DNA from 3 places in the Shewanella sp. SACH genome. Region 3 is predicted to be linked to each of the others. Evidence: predicted binding sites of a transcription regulator. Region 3 holds the regulator's gene; each other region holds the start of a gene.

Region 1 (6,075 bases), on a different contig from region 3:
CCTTGCGGCTTACCGAGTTCTTCGGTGGTGGCTACGATGTCAAGGATATCGTCTTGTACTTGAAAGGCGAGTCCGACCGCATGGGCAAAATCCATCATAGCAGCATACTGACTTTTTGGCGCGTTTGCGGCGATTAACGCTAACTCAACGGCGCAGCTGATAAGGGCGCCCGTTTTCATATTATGTAACTGAGTTAATGCTTTAAGATCAATATGTTTATCTGTTGAGGCTAAGTCTATCGCTTGGCCGCCACACATGCCACGATAACCTGAGGCTTTTGCCAATACTCTGACCATAGCGATATGTTGCTCGCTGCTGATCCCAGGGACCGCTTCGGTGACAATTTCAAAGGCTAAGGTCTGCAGTGCATCCCCCGCTAAAATGGCGGTCGCTTCATCAAAAGCGATATGCACTGTGGGCTGACCACGGCGCAGTTCATCATCATCCATGGCGGGTAAATCGTCGTGGATCAATGAATAAGCATGGATACATTCAATGGCTGCGGCGCAAGCATCTAATTTTTCGAGCTCGACCCCAAACATACGTCCGACACTGTAGACAAGGAAAGGTCGAATGCGTTTGCCACCCAATAAGGCGCCGTAAGTCATGGCGGCTTTTAATTGGGGAGCAGTATCTTCAAGCGTACTAAAACGCTGTTTTAATTGATTATCAACCCGTTGTTGATATTCTTGAATGGCACTGACTAACACGCTTATTCGCCCTCAACGGCATAGGGGGATAGGGGCGCATTTTCATCTTGTTTCAGTAAAATGGCCACTTTTTGTTGGGCTTGTTCGAGTTTTGCTTGGCTATTTCGAACCAGATTGATGCCACGTTCAAATTGTTTTAACGCGTCATCGAGGGAGATATCGCCTTGTTCTAGATCGGCAACAATGCGCTCGAGTTCGCCAAGGGATTCTTCAAAACTGAGATTTTCGGGTTTCTTCGCCACGTTTATGCTTCCTTTGATTTAGCGGACACAAGGTATATCAGGGCGGCTTTAGGGTCAAATTCAGACTAAAGATATTTGCTCAATAGCACGCTTTGTTACTGAAATTTTTTCAGAAAATATAAATTGTCGCTAAACTTGCTTAGTGTGTGTCCGATAACTGACAATAGTATCATCATTTGTATGGTAATTTTTAACTGGATAGACAAGGCTCGCATGTGTGTCGGTGGGATTATCTTACTCAGTGGAACAACTGAGTGTTATTGCTTACCTAGGGTAAGTATTATGTCGTTTATTACGAAAATTGAGGAGCCGTTGTGGATTTAGCAACAGTAATTGGAATTGTGGGTGCCTTTGGTTTTATCCTCGGGGCAATGGCCACCAGCGGCGGTTTAATGATTTTCGTTGATGTACCCTCGATTCTTATTGTTTTCGGTGGGTCCTTCTTCGTGGTGATGATGAAGTTCAATCTTAAACAGTTTTTTAGTGCGGTAAAAATCGCCGCCAAAGCGTTTATTTTTAAGATTGATAAGCCAGAAGATTTGATTGAACAGTCCGTGACTATGGCTGATGCCGCCCGTAAAGGCGGTTTTTTAGCCTTAGAAGAAGCGCAGATTACTAACAGCTTTATGCAAAAAGCCGTCGACATGCTTGTTGATGGTCACGATGGTGAAGTGGTGCGCGCGGCCTTAGAGAAGGATATTGCGCTGACCGAAGAGCGCCATCGTACTGGGATCGGCATTTTTAGAGCGTTTGGTGACGTAGGTCCGGCAATGGGAATGATAGGTACGCTGGTGGGTCTTGTGGCCATGCTGTCAAACATGTCAGATCCTAAATCCATCGGCCCCTCGATGGCGGTGGCCTTGTTAACAACCTTATATGGCGCTATGGTCGCTAACATGGTTTGTCTTCCTATCGCGGATAAGTTAACGCTTAGGATGGGTGAAGAAATGCTGAACCGTAATTTGATTATGGATGCGGTATTGGCGATTCAAGACGGACAAAACCCACGGGTGATTGAAGGCTTCTTGAAAAATTATCTGGCTGAGAAAAATCGCAAAATAGATACAACGGACGGAGAGTAGCCCATGGCTAAGGCTAAGTGCAACTGTCCACCGGCCGGAGCACCGATGTGGTTGGCGACCTTTGCTGACTTGATGTCGCTGTTGATGTGTTTCTTCGTGTTGTTATTGTCATTTTCCGAAATGGACGTAATGAAGTTTAAGCAGATCGCGGGCTCAATGAAGTATGCCTTTGGTGTGCAAAATAAGGTGGAAGTCAAAGATATCCCGAAAGGGACGTCTGTTATTGCCTTAGAATTTAGACCAGGACGTCCCGATCCCACGCCGATTGAAATTATCAACCAGCAAACCAATGAAATGACGGAACCTGTATTGGATTACCAAGCGGGTGAAGACGACAGTGCTGGCGGCGTTCAGCAGCAAAGTGGTTCTCAGCGTGGTGGTGAAGCCACTGCAACGGCGCAGGAAGTGGCCGATGCGGTTAAAGCCGAAGCGGCAGCGGCGCAGGATAAGATCAATCAAGAAGTGAAGAAGATGGCGCAGGAGCTCAATAAAGAGATCACCGATGGTGCGATCGAAATTGAGTCCTTAGGTCAGCAGATTATTATCCGTATCCGTGAGAAGGGTGCATTTGCCTCTGGTTCGGGCTTCCTTCAACCGCGATTTAAGCCTGTAGTGCGATCTGTTGGCGAACTGCTAAAAGATGTGCCGGGGATTATTACGGTATCGGGTTACACGGATGATATGCAAATCAGCGATGAGCTTTATAGCTCTAACTGGGATTTATCCAGCAAGCGCGCAGTAGCAGTGGCCCACGAGTTAGTGCAAGTTAAAGGCTTTGATTCTAAACGGATGAAAGTGGTGGGCATGGCGTCTAATAACCCGATAGTGCCAAACGATTCACCGGAGAATCGTGCCCGTAACCGCAGGGTGGAAATTGCCATTGAGCAAGGTAAAGCGAAGGAATCTGATGAGATTCAGGTTGGTAATTCGCCTTAGGTAGCTTGGTACTCACCGCATCTAAAGCTGCAATCCTGTTGCGGCTTTTTTATTGGGCGAATGTGGACTTTTCATTTTTTACTAACGCTTTGTGCATCAAAGCGCTGTGGTTGATTTGAATCCATTTGGGCTTTACGCCAATCGCAGAGAGTGTGTTATCCCTAAGCTTCCTTCAACCTTACCTCAACGACTTATCTCAAATAATTCATTTCAAACCACTCATTTTAATCAGGGCAATTCAAACTGAGTGAATAGGTTTAGTGACATTATTCCAACCGAATTCGCTTAAAAATCCCGCCGTGACTTAATCACTAATACGCCATTAATCCGCCATGAATGTGGCTTGTGTGGCTGTTTGCGATGCGCGCTGAAACTCGCATTTTTAGGTCGCTTGGGTATATAATCCCCCGATTATTCTTTTAACCAATTTTGCTGTTTTAAAATTGCCCGCGGAAATCCCATGAAGTTTATTGTAAAGCTGTACCCAGAAATCATGATGAAGAGCAAACCCGTAAGGATGCGCTTCACCAAAATGCTCGAAACCAACATACGTAATGTGCTCAAAAAAGTCGACGAAGACGCTAAAGTTCAACGTCAGTGGGACCGCATTATGGTAATGGTGCCAAAGGATAAGCCTGAATTGGCACAAGCCTTCGGTGAGCGTCTGGCGTGTATTCCTGGCATTGCCCACGTAGTGCAAGTGGATGAGTACAGCTTCGAATCTGTGGACGATATTTATCAGCAAGTCTTGCCTGTTTACCGTGACCAACTCGCGGGTAAAACCTTCTGCGTGCGAGTGAAGCGCACTGGCGATCACGATTTTAATTCTATCGAAGTGGAGCGTTACGTCGGCGGCGGCTTAAATCAGTTTACCGATGCTTTAGGTGTGCGTTTAAAGAATCCCGATATTACCGTTAACCTTGAAATTGAACGCGATAATCTTTACATGGTCACTAAGCGTATTGAAGGCTTAGGCGGTTTCCCAATGGCGACACAGGAAGATGTGTTGTCTTTGATTTCTGGTGGTTTTGACTCAGGTGTGTCTAGCTATCAATTTATCAAAAAAGGGGCGCGTACCCATTATTGCTTCTTTAATCTGGGCGGCGCGCAGCATGAAATTGGCGTGAAGCAAGTGGCTTACCATTTGTGGAAAACCTACGGCGAATCCCACAAGGTGAAGTTTATCTCTGTACCTTTTGAGCCTGTGGTCGCTGAGATTTTAGAGCGTATCGATAATGGCCAAATGGGCGTAGTGCTCAAGCGTATGATGATGCGCACTGCGGCGCGTATTGCCGACCGTATGGGCATTCAAGCCTTAGTAACCGGTGAAAGTTTAGGCCAAGTATCGAGCCAAACGCTGACCAACTTAAACGTGATTGACCGCTGTACTGAGCTGTTGATTTTACGTCCGCTGATCGCCATGGATAAACAAGACATTATCAACGAGAGCCGTAAAATCGGCACCGAAGATTTTGCCAAGTCGATGCCTGAATATTGTGGCGTGATTTCGCAAAAGCCAACAGTTAAAGCGGTATTAGCTAAAGTTGAAGCGGAAGAGAAGAAGTTCTCTGAAGATTTGATCGATCAAATCATCGCCCAGTCTGTCACTATTGATATCAGGGAGATCGCAGAACAAATGGATACTCGGATTACTGAGACTGAAACGGTCGCCAGTATTGATACCAACCAAGTGGTCATTGATATTCGCGCCCCTGAAGAAGAGGAAAGCAAGCCGTTGCAAATTGAAGGTATTGAGATTAAACGTATCCCATTCTTCAAGTTAGCGACTCAATTTGCCGATCTCGATAAGCAAAAAACCTATTTGCTGTATTGTGAGCGTGGGGTGATGAGTAAATTGCAGGCATTGTATTTAATCGAGCAAGGCTACACTAACGTCAAAGTGTATCGCCCATAAATCCATGCAAACTTGCCCACTGACATGTCTTGTCAGTGGGAAGTGCCCATAGAGATTGAATACAAAAAAGCCGCATATGAATGCGGCTTTTTCTTTTGGTCTTCGCGGTGAAAACCTGAATTGGTGTTGTCTTATAAGCTATTAGGCTTAACGACCTGCTGATTTGATGCGACATCATCTGCGGCAATCAATAGTGTGGCTTCTTGCAGCACTTCTTGGTGCATTTTATTCATTGCAGCGGTTAAGTCTGCAGTGATACTAGCTTGTAAGTCGCGAGTATCGATGACGATTTCGTCAACGAGTACATTAGCACTGGCATTTAAGCTGAGTGCTGAAATTATCGCTAACGCAAACGCTGATTTTAAATTAAACATAGTCGCCTCCGGGCTGACAAATTAACGCTGTCAGACATTCCCATCACCAACTTTGAGATTGTCCAACTAGGGTGTTTCATAGATATAAGTGTTTCGTGGATACCGCTGTTTCAATGGCGCAAAATTTAACCAAAATCACTGGCCTTTACAAACGATTAAATGTAACAATACGGATTAGAAAAACTAATTAAAAAACGAGACTGAGATCACTATGTCCAGACGATTACCACCGCTTAATGCGGTTAAAGCATTTGAGGCAGCCGCGCGGCATTTGAGCTTTACGCGCGCAGCAGAAGAATTGTTTGTTACGCAGGCTGCGGTGAGCCATCAAATAAAGGCATTAGAAGATTTCCTCGGATTAAAATTATTTCGCCGAAAGAACCGTTCTTTGCTTTTAACCGAAGAAGGGCAGAGCTACTTCCTCGACATCAAAGACATCTTTATTCAACTCGCCGATGCTACCGACCGATTACTCGCCCGCAGTGCGATTGGCTCGCTGACGGTCAGTATGTCGCCCAGTTTTGCAATTCAATGGTTAGTGCCGCGTTTGGCAAAGTTCAGTGAGAAAAATCCCGATATCGACGTGCGTATTAAAGCCGTCGATACCGAAGCGAGCTCATTAACCGATGATGTAGATGTCGCGATTTATTATGGTCTAGGCAATTGGCCTGGTCTGCGCGCCGATAAGCTCAGAAACGAAGTGCTCATTCCTGTGTGTTCGCCCATGTTGCTCAACGGTCCTAAGCCGTTGTCAAAACCGAGCGATTTAAAATATCACACGCTATTACATGATATGAATCGTCACGATTGGCAGGC
Region 2 (6,075 bases), on a different contig from region 3:
CAGCGGTCACTTTAATACCGGGTAAAATGCCACCTTTGCCTGGTTTTGCGCCTTGGCTCATTTTGATTTCGAACATTTTGACTTCAGGATGAATCGCTATCGCTTTCAGTTTTTCATCGTCTAAATGTCCTTGTTCATTTCGCACACCGTATTTTGCTGTTCCAATTTGAAAGACGAGATCGCAGCCACCTTTGAGATGATAAGGGCTTAAGCCGCCTTCACCCGTATTAAGCCAGCAACCCGCTTGCGCTGCGCCATGGGAAAGGGCGGTGATGGCTGGGCGCGATAGGGCGCCAAAACTCATGGCTGAAATATGGCAAATGGCTTGAGTCGTATAAGGTTGACGACAGTGAGTGCCAATCGTCAGCGGATGAATAGGAGTGATATCTTCATCTTGGGTTGGGAAGGCGGTATTCATAAACATGATAGTACCAGCAGTATCCAAAGGGCGAGTCGAACCAAAGGCTATGGTTCTATCGACATTTTTGGCGGCGCGGTACACCCAGCTGCGTTCTGCACGGTTGAAGGGCAATTCTTCCCTGTCTTGGGCGAAAAAGTATTGCCTGAAAAACTCACCTTGTTTTTCAAACAGATATCGAAAGCGACCAATCACGGGATAGTTATGTCTTACCGCTTGTTTGGTCTGCATTTTATCTGCGATATACATGTAAATAACTGCGAGTACTGCGAGTCCTATAACGATCAAAAACAGTCCTGAAAACAGATCGAGTCCCCACATAAACCAATTGAGTTCACTCATGTTATTTATCCTTATTCTTGTCCGTAACGGGTGGCGATCAAGCTTGCGGGTTGGCCATCATTGAGAGAGAGTAAAAACAGCTGACTGTAGTCCTCTTCGCTGATCGTTTGGATCTCAGGTCCACCCAGGGCTTTGATGATCAATGGCACTGTGTTTGAATGCCCAACGATGAGCGTATTGCCTTGTACTGCATGCACTTGTTCGACAATCTGCTGAATATGTTCTTCGATAGGCTTTGCTGCTTCGACTATCGTCACGGGCAAATGGCGAGCCTCGGCGATGGGCGTGAGTGTTTGCTGGGTTCGCAGGTATTGAGTCGCGATGAGTTGCGACAACGGCGTGCGGCTCAAGGCGGTGATCAGTGACGTTGCGCGCATTTCCCCCTTGGGTGATAACTGCGGGTCATTGGCTGGCGTGTCGGCTTTTTCGGCATGTCTGACTAAAATAATCAGCCTGTTTTCAGCATGGGCTTGGCTAATCGGTGCGAGGCCGAGACAAGTTAAGATAATAAGACCAGTGAGCAAACTAAGGCGTTTTATATTAATGCCCATATAGTGCTCAGTAGTGCGCTTAAGCATTCGTGTAAACACGTGAAAGCGGAAATGACTCAAATTGCGGCCTGCTGCCATGGTGTAACATCCTTTTCTATTGGCTTATCTCTAAGCTCGACGATAGTAATGATCTGCATGCGGGTGGATGGCGCTTTATACACTTTATAAAGAATGAACCCACTCAATTTATGCGGGCCTTATCATGACCTTGTGGCCACGATGGTACTTCAATTCTAAAAATTACTAAAGCTGGTTGAATTTTGGTCGATAATAAAGTCGACCCGAATTGAATGGATAGTCATCATGGAAATCAATAAACCCTCTCAAGTGCAAAGTACCCCTTTGCCGCAGAAAAAATATGCTGAAAATACGGCGCCTAAGGGTACCGAAGTGAGTGATTCGAAGGACGCGAAAACCACCGAAGTGACCTCGAAACAAACCGCGCAGCAAACGAGTAAGCAGCTGATGAATCAAGCAATTCTATCGGCACAGCAAGATGTGAATATCAAGTCAGGCGATCAGTCTATGACCTTGCTTTATCGCGCTGCGATAGAGTCGATTAATAAAGAGTTAGCGCCTACTATGGGCGAGAACGCGATTCAAACTGCTTACGATAATGGCGTAGATACATCACCAGAAGCGACTGCAGATCGTATCGTGAGTTTTGCGACGCAATTTTTTAGCATTCACCAGCAACAAAATTCGGGTATGAGTCTAAGCGATCAACTCGATAGCTTTATGGGGATTATTGGTGGTGCAATAGATAACGGCTTTAAAGAAGCGAAAGATATTCTGTCTGGTCTTAAAGTATTGCAGGGTGATATTGCCGATGGTGTCGATAAAACCTACGGTTTAGTGCAAGAGGGATTACAGGCCTTTAGGGATAGCTTTAACAAGAAGACAGATGAGACACAATCGAGTGCCAGTTAACGCTCTGTTGTTTTCGGTTCTATCGTCATAAGCCCCTTATCATAAGGGGTTTTTGTTATGCGGAAAAAAGTCTATGCTGGAAGCCTATTTAACGTTTCGCTTGAGGGCAAGTTATGTGGACTAGGGGACAAGTTATAGAACGTATTGATTGGAGCGATAAGTTATTTTCATTGCGCATCGCCGCCGAGTTAGCCCCATTTATTCCTGGTCAGTTTATCAAGTTAAGTCAAATTCAAGATGATAAGCGTGTGGCCAGAGCTTACTCCTTAGTAAATTCCCCCGATAAACCCTATGCCGAAGTGCTCGCCGTTGCGGTAGAGGACGGTCTGTTATCGCCGCAATTACACAACCTTGTCATAGGCGATGAAATTGAAATCACCTCAACCGCGACCGGTTTTATGACCTTAGCGGAAATTCCTAAGGGTGAACTCCAAGGCAAGCACTTATGGTTTTTGGCCACAGGTACAGCGGTAGGGCCGTTTTTGTCTATGCTTGACACCCATGAACCTTGGGAGCGTTTTGAAAAAGTGGTGCTTGTATATGGCGTGCGCGAGGCGCAGGATTTGGCGTACCTTGATAAGCTGCGTGAGTTAGAACGCACATACCCAGCACAGTTTATATTAGTTTTGAGTGTGACCCGTGAACCCTTGGCCGATGCGTTGCAGTGTCGTATTCCCGAGGGCATAGTCTCGGGTGAAATCGAACAAAAGGCAGGATTAACCTTAAGTGCTGCTGATTCCCAAGTCATGATTTGCGGCAATCCCGGTATGATTAATGGTGCACAAAGTGCCTTACTCGATAAGGGATTGGTGAAGAATTTACGTCGCGCTCCGGGACAAATTACCGTAGAAAAATATTGGTGATCGCATTTTATATAGGGGTTGAGAGCAAACTGTTCTCACCCCTTAATAGCCATAGCGTTTAATGCAAATAAAAGGAAATTTTTTGATGAAGTTGTTAAGTTCTCAAGCTTCACCCTATGCCCGTTGTGTTAGAGCCTTAATCCAGTATTTAGGGATTAACAATATTGAAGAGCTGCTAGTCAATCCCTTTGAAAACAGTGCCGAATTACTCGATGCCAACCCGTTAGGACAGATCCCGTGTCTTATCACCAACGATGGCGTGGCACTATTCGATAGCGAAGTGATTATGCGTTACCTAGATACTGAGCTTGGCGATCGTAAGATGTTTGGGATCTCAAGTAATAACTGGGTGTTGGAGTGTCAGTATTCCTTGATAAAAGGCTTAATCGATAGCGCGGTAAAATTGCGCCAAGAGCAGATGCGTGAAGATGAAGGTGTGAGATCGGCTTTTTGGACGGCCCGTTTTGAACAAGCATTGCTGCGTGGACTTATGCAGGTTGAGCTGCAAACCGTGATCACCCAAACCACGATTCAGGCACCGCAATTAGCCTTGATTTGCTTGCTTGATTATGTGGACTTTAGACATCCAGAGTTAGATTGGCGCAAGGTTGCCCCAGCGACGGCACTTTGGTTTAGTGAGATGCGTGATCTACCCGCATTTATTCAAACACGTCCCCAGTAATAGGATGAAGATGCTCAGCCGTCGGTTGCGCGTCTTCCCTTTGGTCTGTCACGGCGGTTTTGTTCTCCAAAAGCGCCGAATAAATCCCGCGTGACCCCGTATTCGACTCTGCGATCATTCCCTATTTGGCGTCTATCTTCATGGTGTTGATAGCGGCATTGGCAGTGGGTCATAGTGCATTCTTCCATCGGGATTTCCGGCGCATCCTTCGATAAAAAACGTTTTCCAGAGAATGTTTCAACTTGCTTACAGCAACTGCCGTCATTCACTATGCTTACGCTGTGAAAATGATGGGTTTGTGATGCATGCGGCTTAGTCCCGTCGGCGTGTTGATTGACAGCTTTAGCATAGTGTTTATGCCGCTTGTGGCCAGTGTTGAGTTTAAATAAGCCAAATAGCGCCACTGCGACTACGCCTAGCAGCAAAACAGTTAACATAACGCCTCCTCAAAGCATTTTAAGCAAATTAAGGTTCAGTTTAGTTTGATTTGAGATAATCACCAGTTTTGAATTTAAACTCATTAAAAACAAAAAGTTAAATAAACTATTGCCCTCCACTTATCTATCTATTACTCTTGCGCAACTGATAAGCATTATCATTAATGCAGCCATGTTCACACTCGCTGAACACGTCATCACTTTGGGGAGAAATCGGTAATGAAATGGGTAACTTGCGCAGCAGTAGTTGGGTTAATGTCGGTTGGGCATTCGGCGAATGCTGATGATAAATTAACAGTTTATTCTTATCGCCAAGCCTTCTTGGTGGAGCCTATCCTGACGCGTTTCACCGAAGAAACCGGCATAGGTGTGAATTTGGTTTTTGCAAAAGACGGCATTGCCGAGCGTCTCGCCCGTGAAGGTCGTTTATCCCCAGCAGATTTGGTGCTGACCTCTGATTTCTCACGTCTGGTTGAATTAGTCGATAAAGATCTGACTTCACCGGTTAAAAATACCCAACTCGAAAGCAATATTCCTGCCCAGTATCGCGATCCTGACGGCCAGTGGTACGCCCTGACCATGCGAGTGCGAAATCTCTATACGGCGAAAGATCGTTTAGGGCCGCAGCAAATTACCTATGAAGAACTCGCCGACCCTAAATACAAAGGCAAAATCTGTACCCGCAGTGGTAAGCATCCATACAACATAGCGTTAGTGGCATCTATGATTGCCCATCACGGTGAAGCTGAGGCGAAAACTTGGTTGGCAGGCGTGAAGAGTAACTTAGCGCGCAAGCCACAGGGTAATGATAGAGCCCAAGTGAAAGCGGTAAAAGAAGGCTTATGTGATATCGCCATCGGCAACAGCTATTATTACGGCAACATGATGCAAGACCCTGAGCAAAAAAGCTGGGCTGAAGCGGTGACGATTAACTTCCCGAACCAAGCCGATCGCGGTGCCCATGTGAACGTGTCTGGTATGGTATTAACCCGTCATGCACCGAATAAAGCCAATGCGATCAAATTGATGGAATTCTTATCCGCCGATGTGGCTCAAAAGGCTTATGCCGATGTGAATATGGAATATCCAGTGAAAGCCGATGTGGCACCTTCAACCTTAGTGGCTTCATGGGGCGAGTTTAAGTCGGATCAATTGCCTATTTTCAAACTGGCCGAATATCACCAAGCGGCGGTTAAGTTATTAGATGAAGTGCAGTTTGATCTCTAGCATTTTGCTTTAAGTGCGAGTGAAAATTGCAGATTAGGTTATCAGCGCCATTGAATGGCGCTGTGACTTTTTAAGGATTGACATGATTTTAGGATTAGCCAGAAGCTGGTCGCTTGCTGGTTATGCGGTCGCCACCATACTGGTGTTGCCACTGGTTGCGCTGATATTGCAGGCTTTGCAGCCTGACGAAGCCGTGTTTGGCCACCTGATGGCAACGGTTCTGCCGACTTATATCATCAACAGTTTATTGTTGATCTTTTGGGTGAGTTTGGGCGCGTTATTACTCGCGTTACCCTGTGCTTGGTTGATGGCTCGCTGTGAATTTGTCGGCAGGCGTTATTTGCAATGGGCGCTATTATTGCCCCTCGCTATGCCGGGATATATTGTTGCCTACGTTTATACCGATTTGCTCGATTATGCGGGGCCAGTGCAGCGCAGCTTGAGATCGATATTTGGCTGGAGTTCACCGCAGGATTATTTCTTCCCCGATATTCGCACCTTAGGCGGCGCGGCGTGCATGTTGTCGCTGGTGTTATTTCCCTATATTTATCTCTTGGCGCGTACCGCCTTTATGGAGCAATCCTTAAGTTTGGCCCATGCTTCACGCATTATGGGCTGTTCACCC
Region 3 (6,075 bases):
CTTTTCCTGAGCCATGAAGCGCATCTAACAAAGCTTCAAATTCAGCATCGTTGATATCATCAATACTTGAAGATGAGCTATTACTTATCTCTGCGGGAATGTCTTGTGGGACGGGAGTTTCAACAATGGCTTCAACGACAGGCTCTGGTTCGACAACTTCTACCACCTCTGCAGACGCAACTTCAGATGGCAATGGCGCACCTGAACTCAGCATTTTAAGTCTAGACAACAGGCCTGACTCAGCAGGATCTTGTTGTTCGCCCTGCTGCGTTTGAGCAAACATGGTATTAATAGCATCAACAGCCTGCAAAATAATATCCATCAGCTCTGCGTTTACGCTGCGTTTGCCTGTGCGCAATAGATCGAAGGTATTCTCAGCCTCATGACACACATCGACCATGGGAGTTAAGCTAAGAAAGCCTGCGCCACCTTTAACGGTATGGAACCCTCGGAAAATGGCGTTTAGCAAGTTTGTGTCATCAGGATTATTTTCAAGCGCAACGAGTTGCTCTTGCAGAAGCTCTAAAATTTCACCGGCTTCGATTAAAAAATCCTGGAGTATCTCTTCATCTACATCAAAGGCCATCAAATTGACTCCCAGTTAGAAACCCAGACTCGATAGAAGATCATCCACTTCGTCTTGACCCGTTACTACATCTTGACGAAGCTCGGCATTCATTATCGGCCCTTCCGCTTCAATATTATTTTTCTGAGCAATCTGACTTTCAATCATAGGCTGCTCACCAAATACCGTCAGCATAGAAACCAGATTACTTTCAACTTCCATTACCAGATCAATAACACGGCGTATCATTTGCCCTGTTAAGTCTTGAAAATCTTGCGCCATCAATATTTGATTCAGCAATTCACGTAATCGAATCGAGTCGTCTGAACTACGGGACATAAGATCTTGGACATCGTGACAAAGAACCTTAAATTCACTTAAGACTATCTCGCGTCGCATTAATTTGTCCCAAGATGGCATGACTTTTTGAATATTAACCGTTACGGCATTGGCCAAAGGTAAACATTCTTCAACCGCATCCATGGTTTTATTTGCCGCTTGTTCAGTCATGTCAATAACGTAATTTAAACGTTGCTTGGCATCGGGAATTTCTGTATTGGCTAATTCAGAAAGACGATTATCAACTTGAAAATCCATCAGCGCACTATGAAGTTGCCGAGTTAATTTCCCTACCTCTTCGAATAATTCGCGTTGCAGTGGAGCTGCAAGCTCCCGAAATAAATCATCTGCCTGACTTTGCTCACCTGCACTTAATAATTCAACAAAGTGCTGAGCTTGCTCGAGCGTGATGAGCCCTGATGTTTGTGACTTCATAGCTCATCCTTGCTCAAGCGAGTCGTTCGAATATTTTATCTAACTTCTCTTTCAGCGTTGCTGCGGTAAAAGGCTTAACCACATATCCATTCACTCCCGCTTGAGCGGCAGCAATAATCTGTTCACGTTTTGCTTCAGCAGTTACCATTAATACGGGTAAATGCTTTAGCGAATCATCTGCGCGAATTGCTTTTAACAGATCGATCCCTTGCATGCCGGGCATATTCCAATCTGTAACAACAAAATCAAAATCCCCCTTTTGCAACATCGGCAGGGCTGTTGAGCCATCGTCTGCTTCTTGGGTATTGTTAAACCCCAAGTCTCGCAACAAGTTCTTGATGATACGCCTCATTGTCGAAAAATCGTCAACAATGAGAATCTTCATATTCTTGTCCAAGGTTTCCTCCGGTGAGCTGACATTCTGTGCTCGATTAATAATTATACTTATGTCCAATGCTTGAGTTTAGCTTTCAATCGCAACATTGCCTGACTTAATATCTGGCTAACCCGCGATTCACTGACTTCAAGAATGGCGCCAATCTCTTTTAAATTCAATGCTTCATCGTAGTACAGGGATAACACTAATGCATCTCTTTCAGGCAATAATTTAATTGCCTCAACCAGAGCAGAATGAAATTGGTTCTCAGCTAATGCTTCAAATGAATCATCATCGGACCGATCACTCACTGTAAGTATATCCTGAGATACGCCTAAGTCTTCTATCCCTATGATTTTTCCGACAGAAACATCGTTAAGAATATGATGGTACTCATCGAGCGTCATATCAAGTTTTTCTGCAATTTCTGTGTCGCGTGCATCACGACCCAGTGCTTGCTCTAACTCATCTATAGCGTGTGCAACCTTGCGGTTGTTACGATGAACGGAACGAGGGACCCAATCGCCGCGGCGAATTTCATCTAACATGGCCCCACGTATGCGTATGCCGGCGAAGGTTTCAAATTTCGCACCCTTGCCACCATCAAACTTGGATGATGCTTCTAATAACCCCATCATCCCAGCTTGGAGTAAATCATCTAACTGCACGGAGGCAGGTAGTCTGGCGAGTAAATGATGCGCAATTCTTTTAACCAACGGAGCATACTGTTCAACGATCGACGATTTATTGTCAAAACAAGTATACGCAGCGGCTTTATTCACTCGTTTTTTCCTCTTGAAAATCTGGTCGTTGTACTAAACGCTCAACGAAAAACTCCAAATGCCCACCAGGTTGCTGCGGTACAGGCCAGCTTAGAATTTTATTTGCCAACCCTTGATACGCAATCGCTGCTGGTGATTTAGGATAAGCTTCAACCACCAATTTTTGTTTACGAACTGATTTACGTAAGTTTTCGTCAAATGGGATTGTTGCAACCAATTCAAGGGCGACATCCAAAAATCTGTCGGTCACTTTACTGAGTTTAGCAAATAATTCCATACCTTCGCGTAAACTACGCACCATATTGGCAACTATTTTAAAACGGAACACGCCATGCTCACGGCTGAGGATTTTTATCAGGGCATAGGCATCGGTAATTGATGTGGGTTCATCACAAACAACGACCAGCACATCCTGCGATGCACGTGAGAAACTGAGCACCATATCTGAAATCCCAGCAGCAGTATCTACGACTAGAATATCAAACTGAGTCCGCATCTCACTAAATGCGCGAATTAACCCTGCATGTTGCGCTGGGCTTAATTCCACCATCCCTTGTGTTCCTGAAGTGGCTGGCACTATGCCAATCCCTTTAGGGCCACGAACGATAATATCGTCAAGCTCTGCATCACCAGAGAGAACATGGGAGAGGTTACGCTCGGCACGAATACCCAGCATGACATCGACGTTTGCTAAGCCAAGGTCAGCATCAAGTACCAAGACACGCTTGCCTTTTTCGGCTAATGCCACAGCAGTATTAATGGAGACGCTGGTTTTACCAACGCCACCTTTACCACCTGTGACCGCGATTACTTTCACTTTTTCGTTATAGGGTTGATTCATCATACGTAAACCACTTGCTTGATCCAGGGTCATAAATCTACTCAAATGCACAGGCCATATTATCTGACCACGCTGTGTCTTGTAATGATTGTTGTTCTGTACTATCTAACGCTGCGAGTGCCTGCTGGGCTAAATCTAAGGTATCCGCAACTTTCATATCTTCAGGAACTCTTTGTCCATCAGTAACATAACTTAATGGTAATCCGTTTTGGATCAACACACTTAATGCCCCTGCTAACGACACAGATTCATCGAGTTTTGTGAGAACGACACCAGATAGGGGAATGCGTTTAAAATGATTGACTGCATCTTGCAGCACACGGCGCTGTCCTGTCGCAGACAGTACCAGATAACTGCGGATAGGTATCCTGCTATTTGCAGTTAAATTATCAAGTTGCTGGTAAAGACGCATATCTCGTTGTCCCATGCCAGCCGTATCTATCAATACTAGCTTGCGATTCCTAAACTGATAGAGAATTTGCTCTAATTCATTCAGATCATGAGCTTGCTTTACTGGGCAGCCCATTATTTTGCCATAAGTTGCTAATTGCTCATAGGCTCCGATACGATAATGATCTGTCGTTATCAAAGCCACATGCTCAGCACCATGATGGGCAGCAAAACGGGCAGCAAGTTTCGCTAATGACGTGGTTTTACCCACACCGGTTGGACCCACTAATGCAACCACTCCGCCCTGTTTAACAATATCATCACCTTGATTATCAAGCATGTTAGCGAGACTTTGAGGTAAAGCTCGAACTAATTCTGCAGGCGTATAGTGTTGGCTCAGCGCCGCTAATTTGTTCGCAACCGCAGGGGAGAATTCAGCCTCAAGTAACTTGGCCTCGAGCATAGCACCGACGGGGTCGATGCGTTTTTTATGTTCTGTCATCAAAGAGGACACTTGGTGTGTCAATAAATTACGCAATGAGGCTAACTCATCACGCATTGCCTCAATATCTGCGCTTTGTTTCTGTGATGTCTGTGGCTTCTTATCAAACGTAGCAGGCGCTTCGCGACGCTCCACTTTTGCCGCAACCGGAGCTTGTAACCCCTTTGCCCATGCGGGTAACGCTGCATCAACTTGCTGATGCGACATCTGTTGATTCAAACGGCTTTGCTGCTTCTCTAACAAGGCTTGTAATGAGTCAGCAGGTGCCGCAGGCTTTGCACGGGTTTCTACTCGTACTGGCTGTTTAGCACCCAAGGACACAAGGTCGTCACTCACGTCCATAAAGGTTGGCGCTGGCGCAGTAGCTGCGGTTTTCGCTTTAGGTTCGTCATAGTCAACGGCGGCGACAATTTCGATGCCCCCATTCACTTTCTTATTTGACATAATGACGGCATCTGAGCCGAGTGTTTCTTTCACTTGGGCCAGTGCGGCGCGCATGTCTTTGGCAAAAAATCGTTTAATCTTCACTTATGCGTCCTCTACTGGCCGACTGCAGATACAATACGTATTTGCTTCTCATCAGGTATTTCTTGATATGAAATGACTCTGAGATTAGGAATAGTATGTTTAACAAAGCGTGACAGCGTCGCGCGTAACATACCTGACGTCAACAATATGGCGGGTTGTCCGACCATTTCTTGCTTCTGAGCCGCATCAGCAAGGGACTGCTGCATGCGTTCTGCAAGACCGGGTTCAATGTTAGGACCATCACCACCGGTTGCTTGCATTGACTGATGCAACATCTGTTCCAACTCTGGCGCCAAAGTTATGACAGGGATTTCTAGCTCTGGGCCTGAAATTTCCTGAACGATCATACGTTTCAACGCGATACGCACTGCAGCGGTCAAGACTTCAGTGTCATTACTCTTAGTGCCGTATTCTAACAAAGTTTGCACTATAGTACGCAAGTCTCTGACTGAAACCCCTTCATTTAATAGGTTCTGCATCACTTTTACGACATGTCCTAACGGCATGACATCAGGAATAAAGCCATCCACCAGCTTAGGCGAGTGTTTCGCAAGCATATCCATCAGTTGTTGCACTTCTTCGTATCCTAACAACTTAGCAGCATTATTGGTCAGCAATTGACTAATATGGGTTGCCACAACCGTAGCTGCATCAACAACGGTATACCCTAATGTTTGTGCATGCTCACGTAATTCAGGGGCAATCCATACCGCTTCCAGACCGAAAGCCGGATCGCGCGTTTCAATACCGTCAAGCTTGCCATAGACTTGGCCGGGATTAATCGCCAATTCACAATCGTGACGTATATCCGCCTCACCAACGACTACGCCCATTAATGAAATACGATAAGCATTAGGCGATAAATCTAGATTGTCACGAATATGCACCGCAGGTACTAAGAAGCCCAACTCTTGCGATAACTTCTTACGGACTCCTTTGATACGGCTTAATAACTCGCCACCTTGGCCCTTATCGACCAGTGGGATCAAGCGATATCCAACCTCAAGCCCAATAGTATCAACATGATGTACATCATCCCAACCCAGTTCTTTAGGCTCTTTATCTTGTCTCTCAATCGGGCCAGATTTGACTTGTTCTAGGGCTTTAATGCGTTTTGATTCATTACGCTTATAGACAAAATAGGCAGCACCCGCAGTAATAAAGGCGAAGCTTAAGAACGCCATATGTGGCATGCCAGGAACAATACCCATGACAAATAACACTCCGGCGGCGATACCCAATGATTTATGACTGTCAAACATCTGACTCATCATCATTTGGCCCATATCGCCCGATTCATTTTGACGGGTTACCATC

The links. The regulator FliA, encoded in region 3, starts transcription of late flagellar genes. The targets are predictions, from matches to a motif close to CTAAAGNTNNNNNNNNNNNNGCCGATA.
Region 1: a site for FliA is predicted at 1,082-1,108, ahead of pomA (flagellar motor protein PomA). Genes of this name have one in related genera too.
Region 2: a site for FliA is predicted at 1,555-1,581, ahead of BM607_RS17190 (DUF5610 domain-containing protein). Genes of this name have one in related genera too.

Annotation. Positions count from the first base shown of each region.
Region 1 is NZ_MPDG02000001.1:328,232-334,306, forward strand. It holds gene ispA ((2E,6E)-farnesyl diphosphate synthase) at 1-710, opposite strand, end outside; gene xseB (exodeoxyribonuclease VII small subunit) at 713-952, opposite strand; gene pomA (flagellar motor protein PomA) at 1,267-2,034, shown strand; gene BM607_RS01335 (flagellar motor protein MotB) at 2,038-2,970, shown strand; gene thiI (tRNA uracil 4-sulfurtransferase ThiI) at 3,431-4,885, shown strand; gene BM607_RS01345 (hypothetical protein) at 5,017-5,259, opposite strand; gene BM607_RS01350 (transcriptional regulator GcvA) at 5,471-6,075, shown strand, end outside.
Region 2 is NZ_MPDG02000005.1:77,898-83,972, reverse strand. It holds gene BM607_RS17200 (FMN-binding glutamate synthase family protein) at 1-760, opposite strand, end outside; gene BM607_RS17195 (histidine phosphatase family protein) at 772-1,389, opposite strand; gene BM607_RS17190 (DUF5610 domain-containing protein) at 1,615-2,241, shown strand; gene BM607_RS17185 (ferredoxin--NADP reductase) at 2,355-3,104, shown strand; gene BM607_RS17180 (glutathione S-transferase N-terminal domain-containing protein) at 3,190-3,786, shown strand; gene BM607_RS17175 (hypothetical protein) at 3,801-4,223, opposite strand; gene BM607_RS17170 (Fe(3+) ABC transporter substrate-binding protein) at 4,443-5,450, shown strand; gene BM607_RS17165 (iron ABC transporter permease) at 5,533-6,075, shown strand, end outside.
Region 3 is NZ_MPDG02000002.1:1,095,576-1,101,650, reverse strand. It holds gene BM607_RS12795 (chemotaxis protein CheA) at 1-586, opposite strand, end outside; gene BM607_RS12790 (protein phosphatase CheZ) at 602-1,339, opposite strand; gene cheY (chemotaxis response regulator CheY) at 1,353-1,736, opposite strand; gene BM607_RS12780 (RNA polymerase sigma factor FliA) at 1,784-2,497, opposite strand; gene BM607_RS12775 (MinD/ParA family protein) at 2,490-3,371, opposite strand; gene flhF (flagellar biosynthesis protein FlhF) at 3,376-4,758, opposite strand; gene flhA (flagellar biosynthesis protein FlhA) at 4,770-6,075, opposite strand, start outside.